Regions from separate parts of the Streptomyces sp. NPDC004266 genome, predicted to be linked through region 2. Evidence: riboswitches for the same ligand, from Rfam matches in the RefSeq annotation. Region 2 holds a riboswitch; the other holds the start of a gene.
What was found. A riboswitch is a leader RNA that binds a small molecule or an ion and turns the genes downstream of it on or off. The one in region 2 is predicted to bind S-adenosylmethionine.

Region 1 (5,626 bases), on a different contig from region 2:
GGTCTCGTCCTTGGTGATGACGACCTTGCGGGCGCGGCCCAGCAGGTCCAGGCCCGCGTTCTCGAGCTTGAGGCCGACCTCCTCGGAGATGACCGTGCCGCCCGTGAGGATGGCGATGTCGTTCAGCATGGCCTTGCGGCGGTCGCCGAAGCCCGGGGCCTTGACGGCGACGGACTTGAAGGTGCCACGGATCTTGTTGACGACCAGGGTCGACAGGGCCTCGCCCTCGACGTCCTCGGCGATGATCAGCAGCGGCTTGCCCGACTGCATGACCTTCTCCAGGAGCGGGAGGAGGTCCTTCACGGAGGAGATCTTGGAGTTGACGATCAGGAGGTACGGGTCGTCGAGCGACGCCTCCATGCGCTCCATGTCGGTGGCGAAGTACGCCGAGATGTAGCCCTTGTCGAAGCGCATGCCCTCGGTGAGCTCCAGCTCCAGACCGAAGGTCTGGGACTCCTCGACGGTGATGACGCCTTCCTTGCCGACCTTGTCCATCGCCTCGGCGATGAGCTCGCCGATCTGGGTGTCGGCGGCGGAGATGGAGGCCGTGGAAGCGATCTGCTCCTTGGTCTCGACATCCTTCGCCTGCTCGAGCAGGGCGCCGGAGACGGCCTCGACGGCCTTCTCGATGCCGCGCTTGAGGGCCATCGGGTTGGCACCGGCGGCCACGTTGCGGAGGCCCTCGCGGACGAGCGCCTGGGCGAGGACGGTGGCGGTGGTCGTACCGTCGCCGGCGACGTCGTCCGTCTTCTTGGCGACTTCCTTGACCAGCTCGGCGCCGATCTTCTCGTACGGGTCCTCGAGCTCGATCTCCTTGGCGATGGAGACACCATCGTTGGTGATCGTGGGGGCGCCCCACTTCTTCTCGAGGACGACGTTGCGGCCCTTGGGGCCGAGGGTGACCTTGACGGCGTCAGCGAGCTGGTTCATGCCGCGCTCGAGACCGCGCCGGGCCTCCTCGTCGAACGCGATGATCTTGGCCATGTGAAGTGGTCCTCCCGGACATGGGGTGGATAACGCTCCAGGACCGCGCCGACGCCCGCGACGGACGGCCTCCGCGACTCCGCGTGGTTCCTTGCCCCACCCGGCCGGCGACCTCGTCTGCCCGATCCTCGTAGCACTCTCACCTTCCGAGTGCTAACGCCAATGATTAGCACTCGCCCTATGAGAGTGCAAGCGACTCTCGCGTTTCGGGAGGTCGACCGGGACGTCGATCAAGGAGGGCCCGGGCGGGCGGGAGCGGGGCGGGGGCGGGAACGCGCGAGGGGTCCGCATCCCCTCAGGGATGCGGACCCCTCGACGGCGTTGCGTCGTCGGCCGATCGCGCCGCGCTCAGACGGCGAGCTTGACCATGTCCGCCTGCGGACCCTTCTGGCCCTGCGAGATCTCGAACTCGACCCGCTGGCCCTCTTCGAGGCTGCGGTAGCCATCCATCTGGATCGCGCTGTAGTGGACGAAAACATCCGCACCACCGTCTACCGCGATGAAGCCGTAGCCCTTCTCCGCGTTGAACCACTTGACGGTGCCCTGAGCCATGCCTAACTCCCCTATTACTGGCCCTTGCGCGGGACCCGCACTTCGCGGACCCGGGTCAGACCTCTGCGCCGGAACGCGTCGACCGCGGCTGAATGTATCTGCCCAACTGCCCTCTGCAACAGGTCATTCGACCGAGAATTCTGGGCGCGACCGAAAGGGGAATTGGGGAGAATCCCCTGGATCACGGGGCAAGTCGGGCCCGGCAAAGCGCGCAGAAGGTACACAACGCGCACACACTTTGGCTGCATCTAGTCGGGCGGAGACGCATTCTCATATGCGCCTGGCATGAGCAGCGGAGGGGACTTCCCCAACTCTACCGCGCTCAACCATGCAGAATTGCCCCTTCCGCTTTTCGCGCGGAAGGGGCAATTCGTACTGACCGGTAAGGCTCGACCGCGGCTCAGCAGCCGCCGGCGACGGCCGGGATGATCGAGACGCCCGCGCCGGCCGGGGTGGCCGTCTCCAGGCCCTGCTCGAAGCGCACGTCGTCGTCGTTCACGTAGACGTTGACGAAGCGGCGCAGCTTGCCCTGGTCGTCCAGGACGCGGGCGGCGATGCCCGTGTGGTTCTTCTCCAGGTCCGCGATGACCTCGGCGAGGGTCGCGCCCTCGGCCTGGACCTCGGACTGACCGCCCGTGTAGGTGCGGAGGATGGTGGGGATGCGGACGTTCACGGCCATGTGTTCGTAACCTTTCAGAGCGCCAGGCCGGCGTCGCGGAACGCGTCCAGGCTCGGGCGGATGGTGGCGGTCGCCTGAGAGGTGTCGGCCACCGCGTCCAGGGTCTTGAGTCCGTCGCCGGTGTTGAGGACGACGGTGGTGAGGTTCGGGTCGATCAGACCCGCCTCGACGAGCTTCCTGGTGACGCCGACGGTGACGCCGCCGGCGGTCTCCGCGAAGACGCCCTCGGTCTGGGCGAGGAGCTTGATCGCGTCCACGACCTGCTCGTCGTTCACGTCCTCCACGGCGCCGCCGGTCCGGCGGGCGATGTCGAGGACGTAGGGGCCGTCGGCCGGGTTCCCGATGGCGAGCGACTTGGCGATGGTGTTCGGCTTCTGCGGCCGGACGACGTCGTGACCGGCCTTGAAGGCGGCGGAGACCGGGGAGCAGCCCTCGGCCTGGGCGCCGAAGATCTTGTACGGCTTGTCCTCGACGAGGCCCAGCTTGATGAGCTCCTGCAGACCCTTGTCGATCTTCGTGAGCTGGGAGCCGGAGGCGATCGGGATGACGAGCTGGTCGGGGATGACCCAGCCGAGCTGCTCGCAGATCTCGTACGCGAGCGTCTTGGAGCCCTCGCCGTAGTACGGGCGGAGGTTGACGTTCACGAAGCCCCAGCCCTCGCCGAGCGGGTCGCCGATGAGCTCCGAGCAGAAGCGGTTGACGTCGTCGTAGTTGCCCTCGATGGCGACCAGGTCACCGCCGTAGACACCGGCCATGACGACCTTGCCCTGCTCCAGGTCGTGCGGGATGAACACGCAGGAGCGGAAGCCGGCGCGGGCGGCGGCGGCGCCGACGGCGCCGGCCAGGTTGCCGGTGGAGGAGCAGGAGAGGGTGGTGAAGCCGAAGGCGCGGGCGGCTTCGAGGGCCTGGGCGACGACCCGGTCCTTGAAGGAGTGGGTCGGGTTGCCGGAGTCGTCCTTGACGAAGAGCCTGCCGGGGGCGACGCCGATCTCGCGGGCCAGGTTGTCGGCCTGGACGAGCTTGGTCCAGCCGGGGTTCAGGTTCGGCTTCTCGGCGACGTCGGCGGGGACGGGCAGCAGCGGGGCGTAGCGCCAGATGTTGGCGGGGCCGGCCTCGATCTGCTTGCGCAGCGCCTCGGGGTCGCCGGTGGGAAGGTCGTACGCGACCTCGAGCGGTCCGAAACAGAGCTCGCAGGCGAAGATCGGGCCGAGCGGGAAGTGCTCACCGCATTCGCGACAGGAGAGCCCGGACGCGGGACCGAGGTCGACGGTGGTGGGGGTAGCGGTCTGTACAGCCATGGAGGCGAGGCCCTTTCTCCTCATCTTTCCCATTGGCGAATTTTTCGCCATGAGACGGATTTGGCACCTTCCCTAGCCGGGGACCTCGCTGGAGGACGAGTAATGACCGACTGGAGGGTTGCCGGGGCTTCAACGGGCCGTTTCCCTCTGCCCCTCTGGATGAGCGGTATTCGATTGTGAAGCGCGGTGGACTTTCGTTCCTGCGCTCCGACGCGGTCGGCACCCCGACGTGCATCGGGCATCCGCGTTGTTCAAGACTGTAACCGAAGGCCCGGACGCTTGAACCGGCCGTCCGAACCGCGAGATGGAGATCACGTGCTGGAAGAGGTGGAGCGCTGGCTGGGCCGGCGGTCCTGGTCCGTGGCGGACCGGCCGCTGGAGCGGATCCTCGCCGCCAAGCGGAACACGAAGGTCAGCGTCGTCCTGCCGGCGCTGAACGAGGAGGCGACGGTCGGGGACATCGTCGCCGTGATCCGCCGCGAGCTGATGACGGAGGCGGTGCCGCTCGTCGACGAGCTGGTGGTGATCGACTCGGGCTCCACGGACCGCACGGCGGAGGTGGCCGCGGCCGCCGGCGCGCGGGTGGTCGCGCGGGACTCGATACTCCCCCGGATACCGGCCGTGCCCGGCAAGGGCGAGGTCCTGTGGCGGTCACTGATGGTGACCAGCGGGGACGTCGTGTGCTTCGTGGACGCGGATCTGCGGGACTTCTCGGCGGACTTCGTGACGGGGATCGTGGGCCCGCTGCTCACCGACCCGGACGTCGACTTCGTCAAGGCGATGTACGACCGCCCGTTCGGCGACACCCCAGGTCAGGGCGGCCGGGTCACGGAGCTGGTGGCCCGCCCGCTGCTCAACCTCCACTGGCCGCGGCTGGCGGGCTTCGTGCAGCCGCTGGGCGGCGAGTACGCGGCGCGGCGCTCGCTGCTGGAACGGCTGCCCTTCCCGGTCGGTTACGGAGTGGAGCTGGGGCTGCTCGTGGACGCCCTGCACACGGTGGGCCTGGACGCGCTCGCACAGGTGGACGTGGGGGTGCGCAAGCACCGGCACCAGGACGGGCAGGCGCTGGGCCGGATGGCGGCGGCGATCTACCGGACGGCGCAGCTGCGGCTCTCGCGGGGGCACCTGGTGCGGCCGCGGCTGACGCAGTTCGAGCGGGGCCGGCAGGGCTTCGAGCCGCGGACGTACGCGGTGGACACGGAGGAGCGCCCGCCGATGGCCGAGATCACGGAGTACGCGCGGCGCCGCGTGGCGTGACGGGCCCGCGGCGACCGAGCGTGGCCGGATCAGCCTGTCTCGTATACGTACGTTTGAGCGTTTACGGGACGGGCTAGGTTCGCCACATGGCTACTGTGCTCGTCGCATCCAACCGGGGCCCCGTCTCGTACGTGCTCGGCGAGGACGGCTCGCTCGACGCCCGGAGGGGCGGCGGCGGCCTGGTCTCGGGCCTGAGCGCCATCGGCTCCCGTGACAGTCTCTGGGTCTGTGCGGCCCTCGGCGAGGGCGACCGGGAGGCGGTCCGGCGCGGGACCGGCGAGCCGGGCGTGCGGATGCTGGACATCGACCCGGGGGTGTACGCCGACGCGTACAACGGCATCGCGAACTCGGTGCTGTGGTTCCTCCACCACCACCTGTACGACATCCCGCGCGAGCCGGTCTTCGACGCGGAGTTCCGCCGCCGCTGGGAGTCGTACCGCGCCTACAACCGCGCCTTCGCCGAGGCGCTCGCGGCGGAGGCCGCGGAGGGCGCGGCGGTCCTGGTGCAGGACTACCACCTGGCCCTCGTCCCGGGTCAGCTCCGCGAGCTCCGCCCCGACCTGCGCATCGCGCACTTCACGCACACGCCGTGGGCGTCCCCGCAGTACCTCGGGATGCTCCCGACCGACATCCGCGAGGAGCTCCTCCGGGGCATGCTCGGCGCGGACCGGCTGGGCTTCCACACCAGGGCCTGGGCGTCGGCGTTCGAGGACTGCGCGGGCGACCTCGGACGCACGCGGGTGGCGGCGCACCCCCTGGGCGTCGACGGCGAGGAGCTGCGGGCCCTCGCGCACCGTCCGGAGGTGGACGAGCGCCTCGCGGGGCTCCGCGCGGAGATCGGCGACCGCAGGAGCAT
Region 2 (5,626 bases):
CGTGCTCGTGCGGTGGAGGAGTCGGACGGACGGAGCGCCGGGTTCCCGGAAACAGGCGGGAACCGCGGAGGGCGGCCTGGTGAGGAACGCCCGCGTCGTCGGCGACGGCGACCCCGTCACCGCCGGCGGCAGCACCTCCGGCCTCGAACTCGCGCTCTGGCCGGTCCGCCGCGAACCGGGCGCGGACGCGGCGACGAACCCGGAGGAGACGCCGGAGCACGAGGCCCGGGGCACCGTCCGGAACTCACGCCCGGGCCGCTGGGGCAGGTCCGGCCGCGCCCCCCGAGCCGGAGCGGCACGGTTTCCTCCCCGCCGATGAGTTCTCCGTCCCCGAACGGTCCACCCGGTGACACGACCGTTCACGACAGGAGTGCCATGTCCACCATCCAGCCGGTGATCCTCACTGCCGACCCGGACGTCCTGCTCGGCTTCTACACGAAACTGTTCGGCGCGGAGGAGGTCTCCCGGATCCCGGAGGAAGGCCCGCTCTTCTACCTCGGCCTGCGCATCGGAGACACCGACCTCGGGCTGGTGGCCACGGCGGACCCGGGGGACCGGGAGGCGCCGCGGATCCTGCTCAGCATCGGCGTCGACGACGTCGACGAGACGCTCGGCCGGGTGGCGGCGCTGGGAGGCTCGGTCGGCGGCGGCGCCAACGACATGCCGTGGGGACAGCGCGTCGCCCACATCAAGGACCCCGACGGCAACCCGGTGAACCTCACCCAGCCGATCCCCGCCCGGTGACGCCGTAGCCCGCCGCTCGTAACGCCCGGCCACCGTGCCGGGCGCGGAGGGCCGCTGTCGACCCGTACACCCCTCACCGCCTCTGCGACCGCCCCGGCCTCCTGCCGACGGCACCGCGGTCAGGAGTGGCGCATGGCGTCGGTGAGGCGGTCGGCCGCGTCGACGGCGGCCTTCGCGAGCCGGGCGCCGGGGTGACGGGTGAGGCGTTGGATCGGGCCGGTGACCGTGAGGGCGGCCACGACGCGATGGGCCGGGTCGCGCACCGGCGCCGAGACGGAGGCCATTCCCGGTTCGCGTTCACCGATCGACTGGGCCCAGCCCCGGCGCCGTACGCCGCCGAGGGCGGTGGCCGTGAAGCGCGCCCCCTGCAGACCGTGGTAGTAGCGTTCGGGGTCCTCCCAGGCGAGCAGGACCTGGGCGGCGGAGCCCACCTTCATGGGGAGTGCGGAGCCCACGGGCACGATGTCGCGCAGGCCGGCGGCCCGTTCGGCGGCGGCGACGCAGACGCGCACCTCACCCTGGCGGCGGTAGAGCTGTGTGCTCTCCCCGGTGGTGTCCCGGAGCGAGGTGAGGACCGGGCCGGCCGCGACCAGCAGGCAGTCCTCGCCCGCGACGGCCGAGAGCTCGGCGAGCCGGGGGCCGAGCACGAAGCGGCCCTGCAGGTCCCTGGCGACCATGCGGTGGTGTTCGAGCGCGGTGGCGAGCCGGTGGGCCGTGGGCCGTGCCAGGCCGGTGGCGGCGACCAGCTCGGCCAGAGTGGCCGGGCCCGCCGCCAGCGCGCCGAGGATCACGGTGGCCTTGTCGAGGACACCGACACCACTGGAAACATCGGATGCGTTCACGAAAAGGGGTACTCCAGTCTCGTCCGCGAGCCGTGGTTCGCGGAGGCCTCGCCCGGGGAGGGCAGGGGTGATCAGCGGGAAAGGGCCGAAGCGGTCGGCCGATGCACCGCGGTCACGAGACGGGTACGGGGGAAGCCCGGCGTGGGCAGAGCCTGGGCGAAGGGCAGCACAGAGAGCACCGTGTCTCCTCATCTTTTCCCGCGCCACGTTGGCGCGGGCCGGAGTTGGCACTGATCCCGACGGCACGGCGCGAACAGGGAACGCCGAGTCGACCGGGGAGTTGCCGGGGCTTCGTAGGGCCGGTCCCTCCACCCCTCTGGATGATTCGGGAGGAACCATACAAGACTCCCGGGGCGACCTGCCAACGGCTTTCCGGCCACGGGGGACGACGGTCAGGCGAGCAGGTTCACGGCGCCCCGGAAAAGGCCGGGGAACCGGGCAGCCGCCGGAGTGATCAGGGGGGCCAGCGGCGGCTGGTTCCGGACCCAGAGCAGGGACCCCGTCAGGAGGCGGTAGCTGCGGGACAAGCGGCACCAGGCCCGTTCGTACTCCTGCGGGCGGCCCTCGCGGAGGCAGCGTACGAGGGCGTCCGCCGCCGTCAGGGCCAGGGTGAGGCCCTCGCCGGTCAGCGCGTCGACGTACCCGGCGGCGTCGCCGACGAACAGCACCCGGCCGGCCACCCGCGAACGGGCCTGCTGGCGGAGCGGCCCGGCGCCCCTGACCGGTGTCCTGTCGGCGCTGCGCAGCCGGGCGGCCAGGTGGGGGAAACGCAGCAGCTGCTCGTCGAAGGGGAGTTGGCGTGAGGTGAGGACGGCGACGCCGACCTGTCGCGGTCCGAGCGGAGTGACGTACGCCTCGCAGTCGGCGGACCAGTGCACCTCGACCAGATCGGTCCACGGCTCGACGGCGTAGTGGCGCCGCAGTCCGTACCGGGGCGTGTGTCGCCGGGTGGCGGCCGGCCGTACGGTCAGGCCGAGCGCGCGCCGGGTCGGGGAGTGCAGCCCGTCGGCCGCCACGAGATAGCGGGCGGTGATCCCGTCGGCGGTCACGTACGCGTCGGACTGGGTCACCCGGCGGATGCGGTGCGGGACGACCGGAACGCCGAGCCGGGCGGCCCGGGCGGCGAGCGCCTCGTGCAGCACGGTCCGGCGTACGCCGAGACCGGCCCCGGCGCGGAACCGGGCCTCGGCGCTTCGGTCGCCGACGGCGTCGACGTAGCGGATGCCCCGGAGGCGGGGGCCGGGCACCTGTACGCCGAGGGCGCTCAGGGCGCGCACCGCCGAGGGCATCAACCCCTCTCCGCAGGCCTTGTCGATCGGCCCCGGCCGCGGCTCGGCGACCATGACGTCGAGGCCTCGTCGCGCTCCGTGGATCGCGGTGGCCAGTCCCGCCGGCCCGCCGCCGACGACGAGGAGGTCGATCACGACGCGGCACCGGGGGAGGAGAGGGCGTGCGAAGGCGCCAGCGCGGTGTTCTCGCAGCGGATGCGGACGGCGAGCAGCGCCGCGTTCAGGAGCGAGAAGCCCAGGGCGGTCAGCCAGGCGGTGTGCACCAGCGGCAGGGCCGCGCCCTCGACGACGACCGCGACGTAGTTGGGATGCCGGAAGCGGCGGTAGGGGCCGGAGGCGACGAGCGGGAGACCGGGGACGATCAGCACCCGGGTGTGCCAGCGGGGCCCGAGCGTGCCGATGCACCACCATCGCAGGGCCTGGGCGGCCAGCGTGAGGGCGAGCGCGGGCCAGGCGAGCAGCGGCAGGAAGGGCCGGTCGGCCGCCCGGGGCTCGACGAGGCAGCCGAGGAGGAGCGCCGCGTGCAGGACGACCATGACCGGGTAGTGCCCGGCGCCGTGCTCGAGGGCGCCCCGGGCCCGGCTCCAGGTGCCGTTGCGTCGCGCCACGGCGAGTTCCGCGAAGCGCTCGGCGACGACCAGCAGGACCGATACGGTGTACAGCGTCACGGTCACTCCGGCCTCACCAGGCCAGGAGGACGAGTTCGGACGAGAAGCCGGGTCCGAAGGCGAGCATCAGGCCCACCGTCCCGGGCGGCGGCCGGTCGGTCCGGGTGTCCTCCAGGATCTGCAGGACCGACGCGGAGGACAGGTTGCCGTGGGCGGCCAGGGCGCGGCGGCTCGCCGCGAGGGCCGAGTCCGGCAGACCGAGCCCTTCGGCGAGCGCGTCCAGGATCTTCGGGCCGCCGGGGTGACAGATCCATGCCCCCACGTCACCGGGCTTGAGGTCGTGCGCGGCGAGGAAGGACTCGACCTCCTCGGTCACGTGCAGCCTGACCAGTTCGGGGAGTTCGGGCCCGAGGACCATGCGGAAGCCCCAGTCGCCGACGTCCCAGCCCAACAGGTGCCCGGTCCCGGGGTACAGGCGGCTGCGTACCGCCACGACGCTCGGCACGGAGGACCCGGAGGGGGGCGACGCCGTACGGGAGGACGCGGGGGAGCGGTCACCGCCGACGGCCACGAGCGCGGCGGCCCCGTCCCCGAACAGACCGCTCGCCACCAGGTTCGCCGGCGACGTGTCGGCGCGCTGCAAGGTGAGCGAGCAGAGCTCGGTGGAGAGGAGGAGCGCGGTGCCCTCCGGCCGGCCGTCGAGGAAGTCGTGGACGCGCGCCAGACCGGCGGCGCCCGCGGCGCATCCGAGCCCGAACAGGGGCGTGCGCCTGACGTCGGGCCGCAGGCCGATCCGTGCCGCGAGGCGGGCCTCCAGGGAGGGCGTCGCGATGCCGGTCACGGTCGTCGAGACGACCAGGTCGACGTCCTCCGGGCGCACGCCGGCGCCGTGGAGAGCCCGTTCGACGGCTTCGGCGCCCAGCGCGGTGGCCAGTTCGACGAAGAGACGGTTGGTCTCGCCGAAAGCGCCGAGGTCGCGGTAGCGGTCGAGGGGCAGAGCGAGATGACGGCTCTTCACGCCGACGGCCGCGTGCAACCGGCGCACGACGTCCCTGTCGGATCCGGGCGGCAGGCCGGAGACGAGGTCTTCGGTGATCTCGTGCTGCATGTAGCGGTGCGGCGGGAAGGCCGTGCTCACCGCGAGGACGCGGGTCATTGCTCCAACATAGGGACGGTGAGGCGTCGACACCCTCAACCCGGAGGTCATGGGCGCGCCGTCGCCTAGCGTGGTGCGGTGCGCCCCACCACGGACGAAGGAAGCCGCCCCACCACGGACGAGGGAACCCACCGCCTCGCCGTCCCGGCTGTTCCGGGCCGGAGGGAACTTCCGGTCGTCGTAGGCCTGCTGAAGGCGAGTCACCCGGTGCCGGCGGCGGCGGTGACACTCCTCGCGGCGCTGCTGGCCGCTGCCTCCGGGCTGGACTTCGGCCCGGGGGCCGGGGCGGTGGCCGCGGTCGCCGCGGGCCAGCTGTCGATCGGATGGTGCAACGACCGGCTGGACCTGCGGCGCGACCGGGCCGCCGGACGCCGTGACAAGCCACTGGCCACGGGGGCCGCGCGGCCGGGGACGGTGGGCACGGCGGCCTGTCTGGCCCTGCTGGTCTGCGTCCCGCTCTCACTCGGCCGCGGGCTCCCGGCCGGCGCGGTGCACCTCGGCTGCGTCGCCGCCGGCTGGACGTACAACCTGTGGCTCAAGCGGACGGTCCTCTCCTGGCTGCCGTACGCCGTCGCCTTCGGACTGCTGCCCGCGTTCCTGACGCTGGCTCTCCCCGGCCGCCCGTGGCCACCCCTGTGGCTGACCGCCGCGGCGGCGCTCCTGGGGACCGGCGCCCACTTCGCCAACGTCCTGCCGGACATCGACGACGACCTCGCGGCCGGGGTGCGCGGACTCCCGCAGAGAACGGGCCGGCGCGGGTCCGTGGCGTCGGCCGCGGTCCTGGCCCTCGCCTCCTGCGTGATGCTGACGGCGGGCCCGACGGGCCGGGTGTCCCCGGCCGGGGCGGGCCTGCTCGGCGTGACCCTCGCGCTCTGCGTGGTGGCGGTGGCCGGACCGCCCGCTCCGATGCGCGGACGCGTGCCCTTCGTCGCGGTCCTGGCCATGGCCGGCCTCGACGCCGCGCTCCTGGTACTGGCCGGAAGCGCG

Region 1: it holds a riboswitch for S-adenosylmethionine, as region 2 does, so the genes downstream of both, thrC (threonine synthase) here and ACFYUZ_RS21055 (IclR family transcriptional regulator) in region 2, are expected to answer to the same signal.

Annotation. Positions count from the first base shown of each region.
Region 1 is NZ_JBIAMM010000003.1:491,991-497,616, forward strand. It holds gene groL (chaperonin GroEL) at 1-984, opposite strand, end outside; gene ACFYUZ_RS10300 (cold-shock protein) at 1,333-1,536, opposite strand; gene ACFYUZ_RS10305 (MoaD/ThiS family protein) at 1,937-2,215, opposite strand; gene thrC (threonine synthase) at 2,230-3,537, opposite strand; SAM riboswitch class I at 3,531-3,679, opposite strand; gene ACFYUZ_RS10315 (glucosyl-3-phosphoglycerate synthase) at 3,829-4,770, shown strand; gene ACFYUZ_RS10320 (trehalose-6-phosphate synthase) at 4,857-5,626, shown strand, end outside.
Region 2 is NZ_JBIAMM010000008.1:235,950-241,575, reverse strand. It holds gene ACFYUZ_RS21065 (hypothetical protein) at 80-319, shown strand; gene ACFYUZ_RS21060 (VOC family protein) at 376-744, shown strand; gene ACFYUZ_RS21055 (IclR family transcriptional regulator) at 864-1,586, opposite strand; SAM riboswitch class I at 1,772-1,913, opposite strand; gene ACFYUZ_RS21050 (NAD(P)/FAD-dependent oxidoreductase) at 1,979-3,010, opposite strand; gene ACFYUZ_RS21045 (isoprenylcysteine carboxyl methyltransferase family protein) at 3,007-3,543, opposite strand; gene ACFYUZ_RS21040 (type III polyketide synthase) at 3,557-4,639, opposite strand; gene ACFYUZ_RS21035 (UbiA family prenyltransferase) at 4,718-5,626, shown strand, end outside.